3 regions of the Streptomyces sp. LARHCF249 genome follow, and region 3 is predicted to be linked to each of the others. Evidence: riboswitches for the same ligand, from Rfam matches in the RefSeq annotation. Region 3 holds a riboswitch; each other region holds the start of a gene.
What was found. Region 3 has a riboswitch for S-adenosylmethionine ahead of thrC (threonine synthase). Riboswitches for the same ligand answer to the same signal wherever they lie in the genome.
Positions count from the first base shown of each region.

Region 1: it holds a riboswitch for S-adenosylmethionine, as region 3 does, so the genes downstream of both, ACIPUC_RS08310 (aminotransferase class V-fold PLP-dependent enzyme) here and thrC (threonine synthase) in region 3, are expected to answer to the same signal.
Region 2: it holds a riboswitch for S-adenosylmethionine, as region 3 does, so the genes downstream of both, ACIPUC_RS30165 (aminotransferase class V-fold PLP-dependent enzyme) here and thrC (threonine synthase) in region 3, are expected to answer to the same signal.

Region 1 covers NZ_JBIXJQ010000002.1:762,100-769,962, forward strand. Annotated here, with positions in the region: gene qcrA (cytochrome bc1 complex Rieske iron-sulfur subunit) at 1-1, shown strand, start outside; gene qcrB (cytochrome bc1 complex cytochrome b subunit) at 1-1,629, shown strand, start outside; gene trpD (anthranilate phosphoribosyltransferase) at 1,794-2,858, shown strand; SAM riboswitch class IV at 2,943-3,059, shown strand; gene ACIPUC_RS08310 (aminotransferase class V-fold PLP-dependent enzyme) at 3,279-4,676, shown strand; gene ACIPUC_RS08315 (Lrp/AsnC family transcriptional regulator) at 5,051-5,332, opposite strand; gene ACIPUC_RS08320 (rhomboid family intramembrane serine protease) at 5,329-6,051, opposite strand; gene ACIPUC_RS08325 (hypothetical protein) at 6,189-6,428, shown strand; gene ACIPUC_RS08330 (NYN domain-containing protein) at 6,467-7,831, shown strand.
Region 2 covers NZ_JBIXJQ010000012.1:174,002-181,864, forward strand. Annotated here, with positions in the region: gene ACIPUC_RS30145 (NYN domain-containing protein) at 1-1,238, opposite strand, end outside; gene ACIPUC_RS30150 (hypothetical protein) at 1,277-1,516, opposite strand; gene ACIPUC_RS30155 (rhomboid family intramembrane serine protease) at 1,654-2,376, shown strand; gene ACIPUC_RS30160 (Lrp/AsnC family transcriptional regulator) at 2,373-2,654, shown strand; gene ACIPUC_RS30165 (aminotransferase class V-fold PLP-dependent enzyme) at 3,029-4,426, opposite strand; SAM riboswitch class IV at 4,646-4,762, opposite strand; gene trpD (anthranilate phosphoribosyltransferase) at 4,847-5,911, opposite strand; gene qcrB (cytochrome bc1 complex cytochrome b subunit) at 6,076-7,707, opposite strand; gene qcrA (cytochrome bc1 complex Rieske iron-sulfur subunit) at 7,704-7,863, opposite strand, start outside.
Region 3 covers NZ_JBIXJQ010000009.1:98,709-106,571, forward strand. Annotated here, with positions in the region: gene ACIPUC_RS25420 (ABC transporter substrate-binding protein) at 1-163, shown strand, start outside; gene ACIPUC_RS25425 (DUF3263 domain-containing protein) at 210-446, shown strand; gene otsB (trehalose-phosphatase) at 521-1,369, shown strand; gene ACIPUC_RS25435 (alpha,alpha-trehalose-phosphate synthase (UDP-forming)) at 1,419-2,774, opposite strand; gene ACIPUC_RS25440 (glucosyl-3-phosphoglycerate synthase) at 2,821-3,798, opposite strand; SAM riboswitch class I at 3,984-4,135, shown strand; gene thrC (threonine synthase) at 4,129-5,427, shown strand; gene ACIPUC_RS25450 (MoaD/ThiS family protein) at 5,466-5,741, shown strand; gene ACIPUC_RS25455 (cold-shock protein) at 6,150-6,356, shown strand; gene groL (chaperonin GroEL) at 6,659-7,863, shown strand, end outside.

The DNA.
Region 1 (7,863 bases), on a different contig from region 3:
AGCACTGCGACCACTGACACCAAGGCGCGCAAAGCGCCGGCCGGCGAGCGCGTAGCCGACTGGGCGGACGGCCGCCTGGGCATCTACGGCCTGGCCAAGGCCAACATGCGCAAGATCTTCCCGGACCACTGGTCCTTCATGCTGGGTGAGATCTGCCTCTACAGCTTCATCATCATCATCCTCACGGGTGTGTACCTGACGCTGTTCTTCCACCCGAGCATGAACGAGGTCGTCTACCACGGCTCGTACGTGCCCATGCAGGGCGTCATGATGTCCGAGGCCTTCGCCTCGACCCTGGACATCAGCTTCGACGTCCGCGGCGGCCTGCTCATCCGTCAGATCCACCACTGGGCCGCGCTGATCTTCGTCGCGGCGATGGTCGTGCACATGATGCGCGTCTTCTTCACCGGCGCGTTCCGCAAGCCGCGCGAGATCAACTGGATCTTCGGCTTCCTGCTGCTGGTCCTCGGCATGTTCACCGGTTTCACCGGTTACTCGCTGCCGGACGACCTGCTCTCGGGTACCGGTGTCCGCTTCATGCAGGGCGCCATCCTGTCCGTCCCGGTCGTCGGCACGTACCTGTCGATGTTCCTGTTCGGCGGGGAGTTCCCGGGCGGCGACTTCGTCGCGCGGTTCTACTCGGTGCACATCCTGCTGCTGCCCGGCATCATGATGGGCCTGCTGGTGGCCCACCTGATCCTGGTCTTCTACCACAAGCACACCCAGTTCCCCGGCCCCGGCAAGACGAACAACAACGTCGTCGGCATGCCGCTGCTGCCGGTCTACATGGCCAAGGCCGGAGGCTTCTTCTTCCTGGTCTTCGGTGTCATCGCGGCCATCGCGGCGCTCGCCTCGATCAACCCGATCTGGGCGCTCGGCCCGTACCGCCCGGACCACGTGTCCACCGGTGCGCAGCCCGACTGGTACATGGGTATGCCGGAAGGCCTGATCCGGGCCATGCCCGGCTGGGAGATCAACCTGTGGGGCCACACGCTCGTCCTGGGCGTGTTCATCCCGCTGCTGCTCTTCCCGCTGGTGCTGGGCGCGATCGCCGTCTGGCCGTTCATCGAGTCCTGGGTCACCGGTGACAAGCGCGAGCACCACCTGCTGGACCGCCCGCGCAACGTCCCGACCCGTACGGCCTTCGGTGTCGCCTGGATCGCGGAGTACATCGTGCTCCTCATCGGCGGCGGCAACGACATGTTCGCGCAGTACTTCCACCTGTCGCTGAACGCGCTCACCTGGTTCGTCCGGATCGGCTTCTTCGTCGTCCCGGTGCTCGCCTTCATCGCCACCAAGCGGATCTGCCTCGGCCTCCAGCGCCGGGACCGGGACAAGGTGCTGCACGGTCGCGAGACCGGCATCATCAAGCGCCTGCCGCACGGTGAGTTCGTCGAGGTCCACGAGCCGCTCTCGCAGGACAAGCTGCACACGCTCACCTCGTACGTCACCTACGAGCCGATCGAGATCGGCCCGACGGTCGACGAGAACGGTGTCGAGCGCAAGGTGAAGCTCAGCCAGAAGCTGCGCGCGAAGCTCAGCAAGGGCTTCTACGCCGAGGGCAACCAGATCCCGAAGCCCACGGTGGAGGAGTACAAGGAGATCCAGAGCGGCCACGGCCACCACTGATCCCGTTTGAGGGACTGATTTCGGTCAGTCCTCGTGTCGCCACGGCGAGAGCCCCGTCCAGTGTCTGGACGGGGCTCTTTGCCGTCTCCGGGGCTGGATAGGCTGAAGCCCTTCCCATTCGACGTGGGCCCCACATCGGCGGGCGACGACAGCAGGAGCGGACCATGAACGTTGCGACCCCGGCAGGCGGCGACAGCGTGGCGGCCCGTGGCTGGCCGGGCGTACTCGAGGCGCTGCTCACCGGACGGGACCTGAACGCGGAGGACACCGCCTGGGCCATGGACCGGATCATGCGCGGCGAGGCCACCGACGCCCAGATCGCCGGCTTCGCGGTCGCGCTGCGGGCCAAGGGGGAGACGGTCGCGGAGATCAACGGCCTGGTCCGGGCCATGTACGCACACGCCAACCTCATCGAGGTGCCGGGCCGCACGGTGGACATCGTCGGCACCGGCGGCGACGGGGCGAAAACGGTGAACATCTCCACGATGTCGGCGATCGTCGTGGCCGGTACGGGCGCCAAGGTGGTCAAGCACGGCAACCGGGCCGCGTCCTCCGCGAGCGGCTCCTCGGACGTGCTGGAGAAGCTCGGCGTCAACCTGGACCTCACCCCCGCGCGGGTGGCGGAGGTCGTGGAGGAGGCCGGCATCACCTTCTGCTTCGCGGTGAAGTTCCACCCGGCGCTGCGGCACGTGGCCGCGGCCCGCAAGGAGCTGGGCATCCGCACCACCTTCAACTTCCTCGGCCCGCTGACCAACCCGGCCAAGGTCCGTGCCCAGGCCACGGGCGTCGCGGACCCCCGGGTTGCCCCGATCGTGGCCGGCGTCCTCGCCGAGCGCGGCTCCTCGGCGCTCGTCTTCCGCGGCGACGACGGCCTGGACGAGCTCACCACCACCGCCACCTCGCGGGTGTGGTGGGTACGCGACGGCAAGGTCGCCGAGCAGCCCTTCGACCCCCGTGACGTGGGCATCTCCCTGGTCGACGTGTCGGAGCTGCGGGGCGCGGACGCCTCGTACAACGCCGACATCGCCCGCCGCCTGCTGGCCGGCGAGACCGGCCCGGTCCGCGACGCGGTCCTGCTGAACTCGGCGGCGGCCCTGGTGGCGCTGGACCCGGGCTCGGGCAGCCTGGAGGAGCAGATCGCGGCGGGCATCGCCCGCGCGGCGGAGTCGGTCGACTCGGGCGCGGCCCGGGCCGCCCTGGAACGCTGGGTGGCGGCCAGCAACGCCTGACGCCGTGCTTTTCGGTCAAGGCCCCGGTCCGGATGGTGGACCGGGGCCTTGCGCGTGCGGGATCTTGTGGCAGGATGCTGACCAGGTCACGAGTGACAGCGTTTAGGCCCCGGCTTGCTGTCCGGCAACCCTCCTTCCGTGGCGGGGTGCCCCGGGTGATGACCAGGTCGTAGGCAGCGAGGTCTACGGCAAGCGCGGATCCCTCGACACCAGGGGTCCTGGTCTCTCGAGGAGCGTTTTCCGTGAGCAAGCGAATGCGATAGGGCGACTCCGCCCCTTCTTCAACCCTCGGACCAGGGTCGTTTCCGCGTACCCGCGTTCAGCTCCGAGGGCTTCCCGTACCCCGCCGCACGGCGCCGCGCCGTGGCCGCGTACGGGCACACCGAAGCCATTCACCCCTGCCTGCCGGGAGATTCCGCCATGTCCGCATCCCTGAACGCCGCCGCCACCGCCGCCCCCGTCACCGCCGTCGACCCCGCCTGCGCGGAGCCGCTGCCGGTCCTCGGACGGGACGTCACCGTCCCGCTCGTCACCGGCAGCGAGGTCACCTACGCCGCCCTCGACTACGCGGCCAGCGCCCCCGCGCTCCAGCGGGTCTGGGACGACGTGGCCGCGTACGCCCCGTACTACGGCAGCGTCCACCGCGGCGCCGGCTACCTCTCGCAGCTCTCCACCGACCTCTTCGAGCAGAGCCGGGCCACGGTCGCCGAGTTCCTCGACTGCCGCCCCGCCGACCAGGTGGTCTTCACCCGGTCCACCACCGACTCCCTGAACCTGCTCGCGGCCGCCCTCCCGGCCGGCTGCCAGGTCTTCGTCTTCGAGACCGAGCACCACGCAGCGCTGCTGCCGTGGACGGACGCGCAGGTCACCTACCTCAACGCCCCCCGCACCTCGGACGAGGCCGTCGCCACCCTGGAGCGGGCGCTCGCCGACCGGGCGCCCTACGGCCCGGCCCTGGTCTGCGTCACCGGCGCCTCCAACGTCACCGGTGAACTGTGGCCGGTGAAGGAGCTCGCCGCCGCCGCGCACGCCCACGGCGCGCGGATCGTCCTGGACGCCGCCCAGCTGGCCCCCCACCACCCCGTCTCGGTCCAGGACCTCGACGTGGACTGGGTCGCCTTCTCCGGCCACAAGCTCTACGCCCCCTTCGGCTCGGGCGTCCTCGCCGGCCGCGCGGACTGGCTCCAGGAGGCCGAGCCGTACCTGGCCGGCGGCGGCGCCTCCCGCACGGTCGCCCGCCGCGCGGACGGCGGGGTGGACGTCGAGTGGCACGCCACGGCCGCCCGCCACGAGGCCGGCTCCCCGAACGTGATCGGCGTCTACGCGATCGCCTCCGCCTGCCGGGCCCTTCGGGAAGCCGGGTTCGAGAACCTGGTGGCCCGCGAGCGGCACCTCATCACCAAGGTCCGCGAGGGCCTGGCCGGCGTCCCGGCGGTCCGCGTCCTCTCCCTGTTCGGCGACGGCGCCCCGCGCGTCGGCGTCATCTCGTTCGTCGTGGACGGCTGGAACAGCTCCCACTTCGCGGCCGCCCTGTCCGCGGAGTACGGGATCGGCGTGCGCGACGGCCTGTTCTGCGCCCACCCGCTGGTCCGCACCCTGCTGGGCAGCGAGCCGCAGGCCCAGGGCGAATGCGGCGCCCCGGAGGCGGCCTCTTCGTCCGGCGGAACCCCCGCCCTGAACGCCATCCGCGTCAGCTTCGGCGCAGGCACCCCGGACGAGCACGTGGAGCGCTTCGTCCGCGCGGTGCGCGAACTCGTCGCGGACGGCGCGAAGTGGCAGTACCGCACCGAGCAGGGCCGCTGCGTCCCGGCCGTCTGACAGGCTGCGGACCATGACGTACTGGGACCCGATACCGACCGCCGCCACGCTGGAACCGGTACGGCTCCCCTCCGGGGCCCCGTGGACGGGACGGTGGCAGGAGCGCAACTGGCGCACCGTGCCGGGCCCCTTCTACGGGGCGGAGACCGACAGCTGCCGGACGGTACGGCTGCGGGCTCCGGAGCTCGTGCTCTACGACGACCTGACCCCGGAGTCGGTCCGGGACTGGTGGCGCGACCGCGGCCGCGTCCGGGAGTGGGCGGCGGGCGCCGGATGGGGCGCCCGGCCCGGCCGGGCGAGCGGCTGCCCGGGCTCTGACGGAGAACCCGGCCCCGCCGGCGTTCGAGGCGGACCGGGGCGGAGCCGAGGGCGACCTACGCGTCGAGGCCGATGGCGAACGCCGCCTCGAGGTCGTGCTGCGAGTACGTACGGAACGCCACGTGCGTGTCGGTCGCCTCGACGCCCGGGATCTTGCTGATGCGGCCCGGGATGATGTCCGCCAGGTTCTCGTGGCGGGCCACGCGGACCAGCGCGATCAGGTCGTACGTCCCCGTGACGGAGTAGACCTCGCTGACGCTGTCCAGCGCGGCGATGGACTCGGCGATCTCGGGGATGCGGTCCACGCTGGTCTTGATGAGCACGATCGCGGTGATCACGGCTGGCTGTCTCCCTCGGTGGCCGTCGCTGGTCGCCCCACTCTAGTCGCAGGCCGATAACGCGCCCACGCGTACAGGAAGCCGACGGAGAAGCCCACCAGATGGGCCAGATAGGCGACCCCGGGACCGCTGCCCGCACGGTGCGCCGCCACCCCTTGGAGGGCGAACCAGAACAGCAGCACGATCCACGCCGGGAACCGCAGCGGCAGGAAGAAAAGGAACGGGAACAGGCTCGTCACCCTGGCCCGCGGGAGCAGGTACAGGAAGGCGCCCAGCACCGCCGAGATGGCCCCGGACGCCCCGACCAGCGTCTGTGCGGACCCCGCGTTGGCCGCCGCGTACACCGCCAGCGCCGCGTACCCCGTACAGACGTAGAACACGAGGAACGCCGGCCGGCCCATCCGCTCCTCCGCCATCGCGCCGAACACGTGGAGGAAGAGCATGTTGCCGAGCAGGTGCAGCCAGCTCCCGTGCACGAACAGCGCGGTCAGCGGGGTCAGCCAGGCCCGCGGGCGGCCCGTGAACAACTCGTCCGGTACCACTCCCCAGCGCCGGAAGTACTCCGTACCGGCGGTCAGCAGCCCCTCGCCGGTCCCGTAGGCCGGGTTCAGCCCCGAGGCCGGGCCGAGTACGAACACCAGGGCGCAGCCCGCGATCAGCGCATGGGTGACCACCGGTCCCCGGGCGGCCTCGCGAACGGCCTGCCACCTTACGATCATGTGACAGAGCATGACGCAACCCACCCCACCCGAGGCGGTGGCAGGCCGTAGGGTTACGAGCCGGCGTCCGCCCAATCGGCGCGGACGGCTCAGCAGACGGCTTTAATTGAATCAGCTACGAAGGAGAGAGCGGCCTGATGACGGTTCCCCTGCCGACCGACACCACCCGGTGGCGCTGCACCCTGTGCGGCAACCTCACGCGCTTCGACGTCACCCGTTCGTCGAAGGTCGTGGAGTACGTCCACCTGGACCTCGCCGGGGAGCCCAAGGTCGAGGAGCGCGAGGTGGTCAATGAGACCATCGAGTCGGTCCGCTGCCGCTGGTGCAACGCGGTGGACCAGATCGAGCTCGTGGACAGGCCGGGCGCGGACTCCTGACGGAGCCCCGCCCACAGGTAGATCGGTAGGGGTGACGGATTGTGGAGCCAGCAAGCGGCGCTGAGCCGGCCGATGCGGCCGGCGACGCCGCCGAGGTGCTCGACCGCCCGCTGCCGGAAGGCGTGCGGCGCCGGGTCGTCGCGCTCGTCTCGGACGCCTTCGGCGGACTGACGGTCGCTGACCTCCCGGCGCAGCTGCGCCAGTACGCCCGTTTCACCCCGACCCGGCGCGCCAAGTTCGCGGGCAACGCGATGGCCGCGGCGGTCGAGACCGACCCCGTGTTCCGCAGCCGGGTCGCCGAGAAGCTGCGCGAGGCGCAGGCGGACCTGGCCGGTGCGCTGGAGTCCGGCGCACCGCCCGCCGCCGCGGATCCGCTGGACGTGGCGGCCGCCGCGTACGTCCTGAGGCCGGTCGGCTGGGTCAAGCTGGTGGCCGCCGCGGGCGAGGAGGCGCAGCGCGCCGACGCCGAGCGGGTCGGCGAGGAGACCCGGCGCGAGCTGGACCGGCTGCGCGAGGAGCTGGCGCAGGTGCGGAACCTGCAGCGCTCGGGCGGCGAGCAGGTGCGGGCCGAGCTGGACGAGGCCCGCAAGGAAGCGGAATCGCTTCAGCGCAAGCTGCGCAGCGCGCTCAGCGACGTCAAGCGCGGCGAGGCGGCCCTGCGCAAGGTCAACACGGAGATCGACGGGATCCGCGGCGAGGCGGCCGCACGGGTGGCCGCCGCCGAGAGCGAGACCCGGCGGCTCAAGTCCCGGCTGGCGGAGGTGGAGACGGCGCTGGAGACCTCGCGCCGGGCCACCCGCGAGGGACGCAGCATCGAGGACATGCGGCTGCGGCTGCTGCTGGACACCGTGCTGGACGCGGCGGCGGGGCTGCGCCGCGAGCTGGCGCTGCCGCCGGTGTCGACACGCCCGGCGGACACCGTGGAGGCCGTGGAGCCGGGCCGGATGACGCCGAAGGACATCGCGGCGCGTGCCCTGTCGGAGACCGACCCGGCGCTGCTGGACCAGCTGTTGGCGCTGCCGCAGGCCCACCTGGTGGTCGACGGCTACAACGTGACCAAGACGGGCTATCCGACGATGCCGCTGGAGAAGCAGCGGCTGCGGCTGCTGGGCGGGCTGTCGATGCTGGCCGCGCAGACGGGCGCGGAGATGACCTGCGTCTTCGACGGGGCGGAACTGGCCGCCCCGGTGCTGCTCGCGCCGCCGCGCGGGGTCCGGGTGCTGTTCTCCAAGGCAGGGGTGACGGCGGACGAGCTGATCCGCCAGCTGGTGCGCGCGGAGCCGCCCGGCCGGCCGGTGGTCGTGGTCTCCACCGACCGGGAGGTCGCGGACGGGGTGGCCAAGGCGGGTGCGCGGCCGGTCGCGTCCGCTTTGCTACTGAAGCGGCTTTCGCGCGTTTCGTAACTCCCGCCCCGCATGCCCGAATTGGCAGGGCT
Region 2 (7,863 bases), on a different contig from region 3:
GCGCGCACCAGCTGGCGGATCAGCTCGTCCGCCGTCACCCCTGCCTTGGAGAACAGCACCCGGACCCCGCGCGGCGGCGCGAGCAGCACCGGGGCGGCCAGTTCCGCCCCGTCGAAGACGCAGGTCATCTCCGCGCCCGTCTGCGCGGCCAGCATCGACAGCCCGCCCAGCAGCCGCAGCCGCTGCTTCTCCAGCGGCATCGTCGGATAGCCCGTCTTGGTCACGTTGTAGCCGTCGACCACCAGGTGGGCCTGCGGCAGCGCCAACAGCTGGTCCAGCAGCGCCGGGTCGGTCTCCGACAGGGCACGCGCCGCGATGTCCTTCGGCGTCATCCGGCCCGGCTCCACGGCCTCCACGGTGTCCGCCGGGCGTGTCGACACCGGCGGCAGCGCCAGCTCGCGGCGCAGCCCCGCCGCCGCGTCCAGCACGGTGTCCAGCAGCAGCCGCAGCCGCATGTCCTCGATGCTGCGTCCCTCGCGGGTGGCCCGGCGCGAGGTCTCCAGCGCCGTCTCCACCTCCGCCAGCCGGGACTTGAGCCGCCGGGTCTCGCTCTCGGCGGCGGCCACCCGTGCGGCCGCCTCGCCGCGGATCCCGTCGATCTCCGTGTTGACCTTGCGCAGGGCCGCCTCGCCGCGCTTGACGTCGCTGAGCGCGCTGCGCAGCTTGCGCTGAAGCGATTCCGCTTCCTTGCGGGCCTCGTCCAGCTCGGCCCGCACCTGCTCGCCGCCCGAGCGCTGCAGGTTCCGCACCTGCGCCAGCTCCTCGCGCAGCCGGTCCAGCTCGCGCCGGGTCTCCTCGCCGACCCGCTCGGCGTCGGCGCGCTGCGCCTCCTCGCCCGCGGCGGCCACCAGCTTGACCCAGCCGACCGGCCTCAGGACGTACGCGGCGGCCGCCACGTCCAGCGGATCCGCGGCGGCGGGCGGTGCGCCGGACTCCAGCGCACCGGCCAGGTCCGCCTGCGCCTCGCGCAGCTTCTCGGCGACCCGGCTGCGGAACACGGGGTCGGTCTCGACCGCCGCGGCCATCGCGTTGCCCGCGAACTTGGCGCGCCGGGTCGGGGTGAAACGGGCGTACTGGCGCAGCTGCGCCGGGAGGTCAGCGACCGTCAGTCCGCCGAAGGCGTCCGAGACGAGCGCGACGACCCGGCGCCGCACGCCTTCCGGCAGCGGGCGGTCGAGCACCTCGGCGGCGTCGCCGGCCGCATCGGCCGGCTCAGCGCCGCTTGCTGGCTCCACAATCCGTCACCCCTACCGATCTACCTGTGGGCGGGGCTCCGTCAGGAGTCCGCGCCCGGCCTGTCCACGAGCTCGATCTGGTCCACCGCGTTGCACCAGCGGCAGCGGACCGACTCGATGGTCTCATTGACCACCTCGCGCTCCTCGACCTTGGGCTCCCCGGCGAGGTCCAGGTGGACGTACTCCACGACCTTCGACGAACGGGTGACGTCGAAGCGCGTGAGGTTGCCGCACAGGGTGCAGCGCCACCGGGTGGTGTCGGTCGGCAGGGGAACCGTCATCAGGCCGCTCTCTCCTTCGTAGCTGATTCAATTAAAGCCGTCTGCTGAGCCGTCCGCGCCGATTGGGCGGACGCCGGCTCGTAACCCTACGGCCTGCCACCGCCTCGGGTGGGGTGGGTTGCGTCATGCTCTGTCACATGATCGTAAGGTGGCAGGCCGTTCGCGAGGCCGCCCGGGGACCGGTGGTCACCCATGCGCTGATCGCGGGCTGCGCCCTGGTGTTCGTACTCGGCCCGGCCTCGGGGCTGAACCCGGCCTACGGGACCGGCGAGGGGCTGCTGACCGCCGGTACGGAGTACTTCCGGCGCTGGGGAGTGGTACCGGACGAGTTGTTCACGGGCCGCCCGCGGGCCTGGCTGACCCCGCTGACCGCGCTGTTCGTGCACGGGAGCTGGCTGCACCTGCTCGGCAACATGCTCTTCCTCCACGTGTTCGGCGCGATGGCGGAGGAGCGGATGGGCCGGCCGGCGTTCCTCGTGTTCTACGTCTGTACGGGGTACGCGGCGCTGGCGGTGTACGCGGCGGCCAACGCGGGGTCCGCACAGACGCTGGTCGGGGCGTCCGGGGCCATCTCGGCGGTGCTGGGCGCCTTCCTGTACCTGCTCCCGCGGGCCAGGGTGACGAGCCTGTTCCCGTTCCTTTTCTTCCTGCCGCTGCGGTTCCCGGCGTGGATCGTGCTGCTGTTCTGGTTCGCCCTCCAAGGGGTGGCGGCGCACCGTGCGGGCAGCGGTCCCGGGGTCGCCTATCTGGCCCATCTGGTGGGCTTCTCCGTCGGCTTCCTGTACGCGTGGGCGCGTTATCGGCCTGCGACTAGAGTGGGGCGACCAGCGACGGCCACCGAGGGAGACAGCCAGCCGTGATCACCGCGATCGTGCTCATCAAGACCAGCGTGGACCGCATCCCCGAGATCGCCGAGTCCATCGCCGCGCTGGACAGCGTCAGCGAGGTCTACTCCGTCACGGGGACGTACGACCTGATCGCGCTGGTCCGCGTGGCCCGCCACGAGAACCTGGCGGACATCATCCCGGGCCGCATCAGCAAGATCCCGGGCGTCGAGGCGACCGACACGCACGTGGCGTTCCGTACGTACTCGCAGCACGACCTCGAGGCGGCGTTCGCCATCGGCCTCGACGCGTAGGTCGCCCTCGGCTCCGCCCCGGTCCGCCTCGAACGCCGGCGGGGCCGGGTTCTCCGTCAGAGCCCGGGCAGCCGCTCGCCCGGCCGGGCCGGGCGCCCCATCCGGCGCCCGCCGCCCACTCCCGGACGCGGCCGCGGTCGCGCCACCAGTCCCGGACCGACTCCGGGGTCAGGTCGTCGTAGAGCACGAGCTCCGGAGCCCGCAGCCGTACCGTCCGGCAGCTGTCGGTCTCCGCCCCGTAGAAGGGGCCCGGCACGGTGCGCCAGTTGCGCTCCTGCCACCGTCCCGTCCACGGGGCCCCGGAGGGGAGCCGTACCGGTTCCAGCGTGGCGGCGGTCGGTATCGGGTCCCAGTACGTCATGGTCCGCAGCCTGTCAGACGGCCGGGACGCAGCGGCCCTGCTCGGTGCGGTACTGCCACTTCGCGCCGTCCGCGACGAGTTCGCGCACCGCGCGGACGAAGCGCTCCACGTGCTCGTCCGGGGTGCCTGCGCCGAAGCTGACGCGGATGGCGTTCAGGGCGGGGGTTCCGCCGGACGAAGAGGCCGCCTCCGGGGCGCCGCATTCGCCCTGGGCCTGCGGCTCGCTGCCCAGCAGGGTGCGGACCAGCGGGTGGGCGCAGAACAGGCCGTCGCGCACGCCGATCCCGTACTCCGCGGACAGGGCGGCCGCGAAGTGGGAGCTGTTCCAGCCGTCCACGACGAACGAGATGACGCCGACGCGCGGGGCGCCGTCGCCGAACAGGGAGAGGACGCGGACCGCCGGGACGCCGGCCAGGCCCTCGCGGACCTTGGTGATGAGGTGCCGCTCGCGGGCCACCAGGTTCTCGAACCCGGCTTCCCGAAGGGCCCGGCAGGCGGAGGCGATCGCGTAGACGCCGATCACGTTCGGGGAGCCGGCCTCGTGGCGGGCGGCCGTGGCGTGCCACTCGACGTCCACCCCGCCGTCCGCGCGGCGGGCGACCGTGCGGGAGGCGCCGCCGCCGGCCAGGTACGGCTCGGCCTCCTGGAGCCAGTCCGCGCGGCCGGCGAGGACGCCCGAGCCGAAGGGGGCGTAGAGCTTGTGGCCGGAGAAGGCGACCCAGTCCACGTCGAGGTCCTGGACCGAGACGGGGTGGTGGGGGGCCAGCTGGGCGGCGTCCAGGACGATCCGCGCGCCGTGGGCGTGCGCGGCGGCGGCGAGCTCCTTCACCGGCCACAGTTCACCGGTGACGTTGGAGGCGCCGGTGACGCAGACCAGGGCCGGGCCGTAGGGCGCCCGGTCGGCGAGCGCCCGCTCCAGGGTGGCGACGGCCTCGTCCGAGGTGCGGGGGGCGTTGAGGTAGGTGACCTGCGCGTCCGTCCACGGCAGCAGCGCTGCGTGGTGCTCGGTCTCGAAGACGAAGACCTGGCAGCCGGCCGGGAGGGCGGCCGCGAGCAGGTTCAGGGAGTCGGTGGTGGACCGGGTGAAGACCACCTGGTCGGCGGGGCGGCAGTCGAGGAACTCGGCGACCGTGGCCCGGCTCTGCTCGAAGAGGTCGGTGGAGAGCTGCGAGAGGTAGCCGGCGCCGCGGTGGACGCTGCCGTAGTACGGGGCGTACGCGGCCACGTCGTCCCAGACCCGCTGGAGCGCGGGGGCGCTGGCCGCGTAGTCGAGGGCGGCGTAGGTGACCTCGCTGCCGGTGACGAGCGGGACGGTGACGTCCCGTCCGAGGACCGGCAGCGGCTCCGCGCAGGCGGGGTCGACGGCGGTGACGGGGGCGGCGGTGGCGGCGGCGTTCAGGGATGCGGACATGGCGGAATCTCCCGGCAGGCAGGGGTGAATGGCTTCGGTGTGCCCGTACGCGGCCACGGCGCGGCGCCGTGCGGCGGGGTACGGGAAGCCCTCGGAGCTGAACGCGGGTACGCGGAAACGACCCTGGTCCGAGGGTTGAAGAAGGGGCGGAGTCGCCCTATCGCATTCGCTTGCTCACGGAAAACGCTCCTCGAGAGACCAGGACCCCTGGTGTCGAGGGATCCGCGCTTGCCGTAGACCTCGCTGCCTACGACCTGGTCATCACCCGGGGCACCCCGCCACGGAAGGAGGGTTGCCGGACAGCAAGCCGGGGCCTAAACGCTGTCACTCGTGACCTGGTCAGCATCCTGCCACAAGATCCCGCACGCGCAAGGCCCCGGTCCACCATCCGGACCGGGGCCTTGACCGAAAAGCACGGCGTCAGGCGTTGCTGGCCGCCACCCAGCGTTCCAGGGCGGCCCGGGCCGCGCCCGAGTCGACCGACTCCGCCGCGCGGGCGATGCCCGCCGCGATCTGCTCCTCCAGGCTGCCCGAGCCCGGGTCCAGCGCCACCAGGGCCGCCGCCGAGTTCAGCAGGACCGCGTCGCGGACCGGGCCGGTCTCGCCGGCCAGCAGGCGGCGGGCGATGTCGGCGTTGTACGAGGCGTCCGCGCCCCGCAGCTCCGACACGTCGACCAGGGAGATGCCCACGTCACGGGGGTCGAAGGGCTGCTCGGCGACCTTGCCGTCGCGTACCCACCACACCCGCGAGGTGGCGGTGGTGGTGAGCTCGTCCAGGCCGTCGTCGCCGCGGAAGACGAGCGCCGAGGAGCCGCGCTCGGCGAGGACGCCGGCCACGATCGGGGCAACCCGGGGGTCCGCGACGCCCGTGGCCTGGGCACGGACCTTGGCCGGGTTGGTCAGCGGGCCGAGGAAGTTGAAGGTGGTGCGGATGCCCAGCTCCTTGCGGGCCGCGGCCACGTGCCGCAGCGCCGGGTGGAACTTCACCGCGAAGCAGAAGGTGATGCCGGCCTCCTCCACGACCTCCGCCACCCGCGCGGGGGTGAGGTCCAGGTTGACGCCGAGCTTCTCCAGCACGTCCGAGGAGCCGCTCGCGGAGGACGCGGCCCGGTTGCCGTGCTTGACCACCTTGGCGCCCGTACCGGCCACGACGATCGCCGACATCGTGGAGATGTTCACCGTTTTCGCCCCGTCGCCGCCGGTGCCGACGATGTCCACCGTGCGGCCCGGCACCTCGATGAGGTTGGCGTGTGCGTACATGGCCCGGACCAGGCCGTTGATCTCCGCGACCGTCTCCCCCTTGGCCCGCAGCGCGACCGCGAAGCCGGCGATCTGGGCGTCGGTGGCCTCGCCGCGCATGATCCGGTCCATGGCCCAGGCGGTGTCCTCCGCGTTCAGGTCCCGTCCGGTGAGCAGCGCCTCGAGTACGCCCGGCCAGCCACGGGCCGCCACGCTGTCGCCGCCTGCCGGGGTCGCAACGTTCATGGTCCGCTCCTGCTGTCGTCGCCCGCCGATGTGGGGCCCACGTCGAATGGGAAGGGCTTCAGCCTATCCAGCCCCGGAGACGGCAAAGAGCCCCGTCCAGACACTGGACGGGGCTCTCGCCGTGGCGACACGAGGACTGACCGAAATCAGTCCCTCAAACGGGATCAGTGGTGGCCGTGGCCGCTCTGGATCTCCTTGTACTCCTCCACCGTGGGCTTCGGGATCTGGTTGCCCTCGGCGTAGAAGCCCTTGCTGAGCTTCGCGCGCAGCTTCTGGCTGAGCTTCACCTTGCGCTCGACACCGTTCTCGTCGACCGTCGGGCCGATCTCGATCGGCTCGTAGGTGACGTACGAGGTGAGCGTGTGCAGCTTGTCCTGCGAGAGCGGCTCGTGGACCTCGACGAACTCACCGTGCGGCAGGCGCTTGATGATGCCGGTCTCGCGACCGTGCAGCACCTTGTCCCGGTCCCGGCGCTGGAGGCCGAGGCAGATCCGCTTGGTGGCGATGAAGGCGAGCACCGGGACGACGAAGAAGCCGATCCGGACGAACCAGGTGAGCGCGTTCAGCGACAGGTGGAAGTACTGCGCGAACATGTCGTTGCCGCCGCCGATGAGGAGCACGATGTACTCCGCGATCCAGGCGACACCGAAGGCCGTACGGGTCGGGACGTTGCGCGGGCGGTCCAGCAGGTGGTGCTCGCGCTTGTCACCGGTGACCCAGGACTCGATGAACGGCCAGACGGCGATCGCGCCCAGCACCAGCGGGAAGAGCAGCAGCGGGATGAACACGCCCAGGACGAGCGTGTGGCCCCACAGGTTGATCTCCCAGCCGGGCATGGCCCGGATCAGGCCTTCCGGCATACCCATGTACCAGTCGGGCTGCGCACCGGTGGACACGTGGTCCGGGCGGTACGGGCCGAGCGCCCAGATCGGGTTGATCGAGGCGAGCGCCGCGATGGCCGCGATGACACCGAAGACCAGGAAGAAGAAGCCTCCGGCCTTGGCCATGTAGACCGGCAGCAGCGGCATGCCGACGACGTTGTTGTTCGTCTTGCCGGGGCCGGGGAACTGGGTGTGCTTGTGGTAGAAGACCAGGATCAGGTGGGCCACCAGCAGGCCCATCATGATGCCGGGCAGCAGCAGGATGTGCACCGAGTAGAACCGCGCGACGAAGTCGCCGCCCGGGAACTCCCCGCCGAACAGGAACATCGACAGGTACGTGCCGACGACCGGGACGGACAGGATGGCGCCCTGCATGAAGCGGACACCGGTACCCGAGAGCAGGTCGTCCGGCAGCGAGTAACCGGTGAAACCGGTGAACATGCCGAGGACCAGCAGCAGGAAGCCGAAGATCCAGTTGATCTCGCGCGGCTTGCGGAACGCGCCGGTGAAGAAGACGCGCATCATGTGCACGACCATCGCCGCGACGAAGATCAGCGCGGCCCAGTGGTGGATCTGACGGATGAGCAGGCCGCCGCGGACGTCGAAGCTGATGTCCAGGGTCGAGGCGAAGGCCTCGGACATCATGACGCCCTGCATGGGCACGTACGAGCCGTGGTAGACGACCTCGTTCATGCTCGGGTGGAAGAACAGCGTCAGGTACACACCCGTGAGGATGATGATGATGAAGCTGTAGAGGCAGATCTCACCCAGCATGAAGGACCAGTGGTCCGGGAAGATCTTGCGCATGTTGGCCTTGGCCAGGCCGTAGATGCCCAGGCGGCCGTCCGCCCAGTCGGCTACGCGCTCGCCGGCCGGCGCTTTGCGCGCCTTGGTGTCAGTGGTCGCAGTGCTCATCCGCGCTCCCAGAATGCAGGACCGACGGGCTCTTCGAAGTCGCCGAGCGCTTCGAGGAAGCCTTCGTCATTCACACCGATCCGCAGCTGCGGAAGCGCGTGACCAGCCGGGCCGAAGATGACACGGGCGCCGTCGGAGAGGTCGAAGGTGGACTGG
Region 3 (7,863 bases):
CGCCCTGCCGTCCTCACGGCTCTACCCGGTGGGCAAGAAGTCCTGGGCGGGCGTCAGCGAGGACATCAAGCAGAACATCGGCACGTCGGTGCAGCCGGGCGGGCAGCCGGCCAAGGTGCTGGAGGCGATCGCGGCGAAGGCGCGGGCGGCCGAGCCGAGGTGAGCGGGGCCGCCCGGCCGGTGTCGGTGGGCGGCGTTAATCTGGCGGTATGACGGACGACGGGCGGCTGACGGCCACGGAGGCCGCGGTGCTCGCGTACGAGGGACGCACCTGGCCCGGGCCGGGGGTCAAGGAGCGGGCGATACGGGAAGGGCTGGGGATGACCCCGGTCCGCTACTACCAGCTGCTCAACGCGCTGATGGACGATCCCCGCGCGCTGGCCCACGCACCGGGCACGGTGAACCGCCTGCGCCGCCTCCGCGAGGCCCAGCGGGCCCGGCGTTAGGGCGCACGGGCAGCGCACGGGCCGGGTGGTCCGCGCCATAGCCGTCGCCCGGCGCGGCCGTTAGGGTCGTCCGTATGGGGAGCCATCCGCACGACTTGCCGATGCCCGTCACCGCAGCCGGACGCGAGGGACTCGAGGCCCTGCTCCGCGCACCACGCCGTTCCGTGGTCGCCCTGGACTTCGACGGCACCCTCGCCGAGATCGTCCCGGACCCGGACCAGGCGCGGGCCCACCCCGGAGCCGTACCCGCCCTGGCCGCGCTGGCCCCCGAGGTGGCCTCCGTCGCCGTGATCACCGGCCGGCCGGCGGGCGTCGCCGTCCGCTACGGAGGCTTCGCCGGGGTCCCGGGCCTGGAACACCTGGTCGTCCTCGGCCACTACGGGGCCGAACGCTGGGACGCCGTCAGCGGGATCGTGCACGCCCCCGCCGAACACCCCGGGGTGGCGGCGGTACGGGCCGAGCTCCCCGGCTTCCTCGACTCGATCGGGGCCTGGCGGGGCACGTGGATCGAGGAGAAGGGCCGGGCGCTGGCCGTCCACACGCGGCGCGCCGAGGATCCGGAGGCGGCGTTCGCGGCGCTCCGCGAACCCCTGGCGGAGCTGGCGGCGCGGCACGGGCTGATGGTGGAGCCGGGCCGCGCGGTCCTGGAACTGCGGCCCCCGGGCATGGACAAGGGCGTCGCCCTCACCGAGTTCCTGGCGGAGACGGGCGCGGAGGCGGTGCTGTACGCGGGCGACGACCTGGGCGACCTGGCCGCGTACTCGGCGGTCGAGAAGCGGAGGGCCGACGGCCTGCCGGGGCTCCTGGTGTGCAGCGGCTCCGCGGAAGTCCCGGAACTCGCCTCCCGCGCCGACCTGGTCCTGCCGGGCCCCGGCGCGGTGGTCGCCTTCCTCGCAGCCCTGGCCGCGGCGGCGCGTTCCTGACCTGCGGGTCCGTTGGCGGGGGCAGCGCCCCCGGCAACGGACCCGCGGCTCAGGCGCGCAGCGCGGCCAGCTGGGCCGTGAACCAGGCCGCCGGCGGCAGGGCGGTGGCGGCGGCCGCCAGACGCTTCGTGCGCTCCGCGCGCTCCTCCGCCGGCATGGCCAGCGCCGCGTGCAGCGCAGCGGCCGTCTCCGAGACGTCGTACGGGTTCACCGTCAACGAGTCCTGCCCGAGCTCCTCGTACGCCCCCGCCCCGCGCGACAGCACCAGCACGCACCCCGCCTCCGAAACCACCGGCACCTCCTTCGCCACCAGGTTCATCCCGTCCCGCACGGGATTCACCAGCACCACGTCCGCCATGCGATAGGCCGCCAGCGACCGCGCGAAGTCGTCCTGCACGGACACCAGCACCGGCTGCCAGTCCGCCGTGCCGAACTCCGCGTTCACCGCCGCCGCCAGCTCCCGCACCGACTCCGTGTAGTCCCGGTACACCTTCAGGTCCTGCCGCGACGGGTAGGCCGAGGCCAGGTGCACCACCCGGCCCCGCCACTCGGGATGCACCGTGAGCAGCTCCCGGTACGCCAGCAGCCCCCGCAGGATGTTCTTGGACAGCTCCGTCCGGTCCACCCGGACGATCGTCTTCAGGTCGCCGACCTCCGCCCGCAGCTGCGCCAGCTTGTCGTTCACCTCCGGCCGGTGGGCCAGCGCCTGCAGCTCCTGCGCGTCGACGCCCAGCGGGAACACCGCCACGTTCCCCCGGCCCGCGCCGTCCAGGAAGCTGTCCGCCCAGGCCCGGGTGTGGAAGCCCAGCACGTCCGCCCCGAGCATCCCGTGGAGCAGTTGCTCCCGGACGTCGTCCGGGAGCATGTCCAGGAACGGCTTCGCCGCCCACGGCGTGTGCGTGAAGTGCCCGATCCGCAGGTCGGGCCGCAGTTCGCGCAGCGCGCCCGGGACCAGCGCCAGGTGGTAGTCCTGCACGAGGACGTACGCACCCTGCGCCGCCTCCTCGGCCAGGGCCTCCGCGAAGGCCTGGTTGTACGCCGTGTACGACGCCCAGCGCCGCCGGAACTCCGCGTCGAAGACCGGCTCGCGCGGAACGTCGTACAGGTGGTGGTGGGTGAACCACAGCACCGAGTTCGCGATGCCGTTGTACGCGTCGTCGTACATCGTGGGATCGATGTCCAGCATGCGGACGCCAGGCTCCGCGACCCCCCGCCGGACCGCCTCCCGGTCCGCGTCCGACAGGGCCGCGCAGATCCACAGCGCCTCCGGCTGCTCCGCGAGGGCCGCGGAGAGCCCGGAGACGAGACCGCCCCCGCCGCGCCGGGCGCTGAGCGCGCCGTCGTTGTCGAGGGCGTACGAGAGCGGGCCGCGGTTGGCGGCGACGAGTACCTGAGATGCAGCCATGCCGCGAACCTAGCCCGGCCCGGCCTCGCGCAAACTTCCGAAGCCGTCAGGCCGCGCGGCGCACGGCGTATTCCTCGATGCCCAGCATCGGCGGCCGCTCCTCGGTGTCCACCGGGTACGTGCGCGGTACGAACCCGTCCGGGCCCCGCTCGAACTGCGTCAGCTCCGGCCGTACGAGGGGGTGCCCCCAGCGGTAGCCGGGGGACTGCCCGCGCGAGAGCCGCAGCTGCGCGGTGCGGTAGATCGCCGCGGCCATCCGGCCCAGCGCCTGCCCGTCCTGATGGCGGTGGAGCCGTACGCCCACGTCCACCTGGGCCAGCGCGTCCAGCCCGACCATGTGCAGCGCGTCGACCAGCAGGCCGAGCTCGACGCCGTACCCGACGGGGAAGGGCAGGCGCTCCAGCAGGGAGCGGCGTACGGCGTACTCGCCGCCCAGCGGCTGGACGAAGCCGGCCAGCTGCGGCCAGTGCAGGTTGAGCAGCGGGCGGGCCACCAGCTCCGTGACCCGGCCGCCCTGGCCCGGGGCGTCGCCCAGCGGGCGGTCGTACATGGCCTTCACGAACTGCACGTCCGGCTCGGTCAGCAGCGGCCCCACGATCCCGGAGACGAAGGTGGCCGAGAAGTCCCGCAGATCGGCGTCGACGAAGCAGATGACGTCCCCGGTGGCGGCCAGCAGGGAGCGCCACAGCACCTCGCCCTTGCCGGGCAGCGCCGGGAGCCGCGGCAGGATGTCGTCGCGGTGCACCACGCGCGCACCGGCCTTCGCCGCCACCTCCGCCGTAGCGTCGCTGGAGTCCGAGTCGATCACGATCAGCTCGTCCACCAGCGGCACCGGCAGTCCCTCGATCAGCTCACGCCGGATCACCTCGACGATCGCGCCGACCGTCGCCTCCTCGTCGAGCGCCGGCAGCACCACGCTGACCGTGGTCCCAGCTGCCCGTTTCCGCTCCAGCAGCTGGTCGAGCGGTCGGTCGGCGGCGGACCAGGAGCGGTCGGCCAGCCAGCGCTCCACCTCTTCCAGCACTCTGAGCACTCCTTGCGGCTTGGTCGTATTGACCGAAAAGTGATCCATCTCGCGGTTCGGACGCCTGTCTCAACCGCCCGGGCCTTCGGTTACAGTCTTGAACAACGCGAAGGACCACCGCATGCCGGGGGTCCTCGCGCATAAACGCACCGGCGCGCCATAGAGCGCGTGTGCCGGTGCCATACCGCTCATCCAGAGGGGCAGAGGGACACGGCCCGTTGAAGCCCCGGCAACCCTCCAGTCGGTTCTCGCGATGCGACAAGCATCCCGCGGGGCCCCGGCTAGGGAAGGTGCCAATTCCGTCTCATGGCGAAGTGCGCCATGGGGAAGATGAGGAGAAAGGGCCTCGCCATCATGGCTGCACAGACTGTTGCCACCTCTGTTGATCTCGGACCTGCCACCGGCCTCTCGTGTCGCGAGTGCGGTACCCGCTTCGAACTCGGTCCGATCTTCGCGTGCGCCGAGTGCTTCGGACCGCTGGAAGTCGCCTACGACCTTCCCACCGGCGACCCCGAGGCCCTGCGCGCCGCGATCGAGGCCGGCCCGAACAACATCTGGCGTTACGCGCCGCTGCTGCCGGTCCCCGCGGACGTGGCCTCCAAGCCGAGCCTGAACCCGGGCTTCACCAAGCTCGTGGACGCGGAGAACCTGGCCAAGGAGCTCGGCGTCACCGGCAAGCTCTACGTCAAGGACGACTCCGGCAACCCGACGCACTCCTTCAAGGACCGCGTCGTGGCCATCGCCGTCGAGGCGGCCCGCGCCTTCGGCTTCACCACCCTGTCCTGCTCCTCCACCGGCAACCTGGCCGGCGCCGTCGGCGCCGCGGCCGCCCGCGCCGGCTTCCGCTCCTGCGTGTTCATCCCGCACGACCTGGAGCAGGGCAAGGTCGTCATGGCCGGTGTCTACGGCGGCGACCTCGTCGGCATCGAGGGCAACTACGACGACGTGAACCGCTTCTGCTCCGAGCTCATCGGCGACCCGCTGGGCGAGGGCTGGGGCTTCGTCAACGTCAACCTGCGCCCGTACTACGGCGAGGGCTCCAAGACCCTGGCGTACGAGATCTGCGAGCAGCTCGGCTGGCGGCTGCCCGACCAGATCGTGATCCCGATCGCGTCCGGCTCGCAGCTGACGAAGATCGACAAGGGCCTGCAGGAGCTGATCAAGCTCGGTCTCGTCGAGGACAAGCCGTACAAGATCTTCGGTGCCCAGGCCGAGGGCTGCTCCCCGGTGTCGACCGCCTTCAAGGCCGGTCACGACGTGGTCCGCCCGCAGAAGCCGAACACCATCGCCAAGTCCCTGGCCATCGGCAACCCGGCGGACGGCCCGTACGTCCTGGACATCGCGCGGCGCACCGGCGGCTTCGTCGAGGACGTCACCGACGAGCAGGTCGTCGAGGCCATCAAGATCCTCGCGCAGACCGAGGGCATCTTCGCCGAGACCGCGGGCGGCGTGACCGTCGGCGTCACGAAGAAGCTCATCGAGAACGGGCAGCTCGACCCGGCGCTGACCACCGTCGTCCTGAACACCGGAGACGGCCTCAAGACCCTGGAGGCGGTGGCCGCGGACAGCGGCCAGACCGCCACCATCCGCCCGAGCCTGGACGCGTTCCGCGCCGCCGGCCTGGCCTGACCCGACCCCCCCTGCACTACCGGAAAGGCAGTACCGCCATGAGCGTCAACGTCCGCATCCCCACCATCCTGCGCACCTACACCGGCGGTCAGGCCGAGGTCCCCGCCGAGGGGGCGACCCTCGCCGAGGTCATCGAGTCGCTCGACAAGAGCCACCCGGGCATCGCCGCCCGCGTGCTCGACGACCAGGGCAAGCTGCGCCGCTTCGTGAACGTCTACGTCAACGACGACGACGTGCGCTTCGAGGGCGGGCTGGCGGCGGCGACGCCGGACGGCGCGGGTGTCTCGATCATTCCCGCCGTCGCCGGGGGCTGACCGGACCGGCACGGCCCCGCCGGCTGATACGCGAAACGTAATTACCCCCTCCGTTAATAAGCGGAGGGGGTAATTCTGTTTGATTGGGCGCGGTAGGGTTGGGGAAGTCCCCTCCGCTGGACTTGCCCGCCGCATATGAACGGGTCGCGTGAGGGTCGACATCGGGTCAATGTGCAAGTGCGGTATGGGGCTTTGGCGAGATATGCCGGGCCCGAGTTGCCCTGGAATATGCCAGATTTTCACTCTATTTCTATGTTTCCCCGTGTCCAGAATTCTCGTCGGATTGACCTGTTGCAGACAGCACCGGCGCGGATACATTCAGCCTCGGTCGACGCGTTCCGACGCAAGTGATGACCCGGGACCGCGAAGTGCGTTCCTGCGCAAGGGCCAGTAATAGGGGAGTTAGGCATGGCTCAGGGCACCGTCAAGTGGTTCAACGCGGAGAAGGGCTACGGCTTCATCGCGGTCGACGGTGGTGCGGATGTGTTCGTCCACTACAGCGCCATCCAGATGGACGGGTACCGCACCCTTGAAGAGGGTCAGCGGGTCGAGTTCGAGATCTCGCAGGGCCAGAAGGGTCCGCAGGCGGACATGGTCAAGCTCGCACTCGGCTAGTCCCGGCGCGATCGACCGCCCACGCGTACATGAGGGGCCCACATCCTGGACACGGGATGTGGGCCCCTCGCGCGTCGCCGGTGTGTTCACCGGGGTGTTGCCCCAAGCCGCTTGCACTCGCGGGGGTCGAGTGCTAATCATTGGCGTTAGCACTCTCCTGGTGAGAGTGCTACTGAACGAGGACCGGGTCGGTGAGGCCCGCAGGGTCCGGCGGGAAGGAACCGCCGGGCACGCAGGCCGTCCGTCGCGGGCGCGGGCGCGGTCCAGGAGCAATCCACCGCTGTCCGGGAGGACCACTTCAGATGGCCAAGATCATTGCGTTCGACGAGGAGGCCCGGCGCGGTCTCGAGCGTGGGATGAACCAGCTCGCCGACGCCGTCAAGGTCACCCTTGGCCCCAAGGGTCGCAACGTCGTCCTTGAGAAGAAGTGGGGCGCCCCCACGATCACCAACGATGGTGTTTCCATCGCCAAGGAGATCGAGCTCGAGGACCCGTACGAGAAGATCGGCGCCGAGCTGGTCAAGGAAGTCGCCAAGAAGACGGACGACGTCGCCGGCGACGGTACGACCACCGCCACCGTGCTCGCCCAGGCGCTCGTCCGCGAGGGCCTGCGCAACGTGGCTGCCGGCGCCAACCCGATGGCCCTCAAGCGTGGCATCGAGAAGGCCGTCGAGGCCGTCTCGGGCGCCCTGCTCGAGCAGGCGAAGGATGTCGAGACCAAGGAGCAGATCGCTTCCACGGCCTCCATCTCCGCCGCTGACACCCAGATCGGCGAGCTCATCGCCGAGGCCATGGACAAGGTCGGCAAGGAAGGCGTCATCACCGTCGAGGAGTCGCAGACCTTCGGTCTCGAGCTCGAGCTCACCGAGGGCATGCGCTTCGACAAGGGCTACATCTCGGCGTACTTCGCCACCGACATGGAGCGTATGGAGGCGTCGCTCGACGACCCGTACATCCTGATCGTCAACTCCAAGATCGGCTCGGTCAAGGACCTGCTGCCGCTCCTGGAGAAGGTCATGCAGTCCGGCAAGCCGCTGCTGATCATCGCCGAGGACGTCGAGGGCGAGGCCCTGTCGACCCTGGTCGTCAACAAGATCCGCGGCACCTTCAAGTCCGTCGCCGTCAAGGCCCCGGGCTTCGGCGACCGCCGCAAGGCCATGCTCGGCGACATCGCCATCCTCACCGGTGGCACGGTCATCTCCGAGGAGGTCGGCCTCAAGCTGGAGAACGCCGGTCTCGACCTGCTCGGCCGCGCCCGCAAGGTCGTCATCACCAAGGACGAGACCACCATCGTCGACGGTGCCGGTGACAGCGACCAGGTCCAGGGTCGCGTGAACCAGATCCGCGCCGAGATCGAGAACTCCGACTCGGACTACGACCGCGAGAAGCTCCAGGAGCGCCTCGCGAAGCTGGCCGGCGGCGTGGCCGTCATCAAGGCCGGTGCCGCGACCGAGGTCGAGCTCAAGGAGCGCAAGCACCGCATCGAGGACGCCGTTCGCAACGCGAA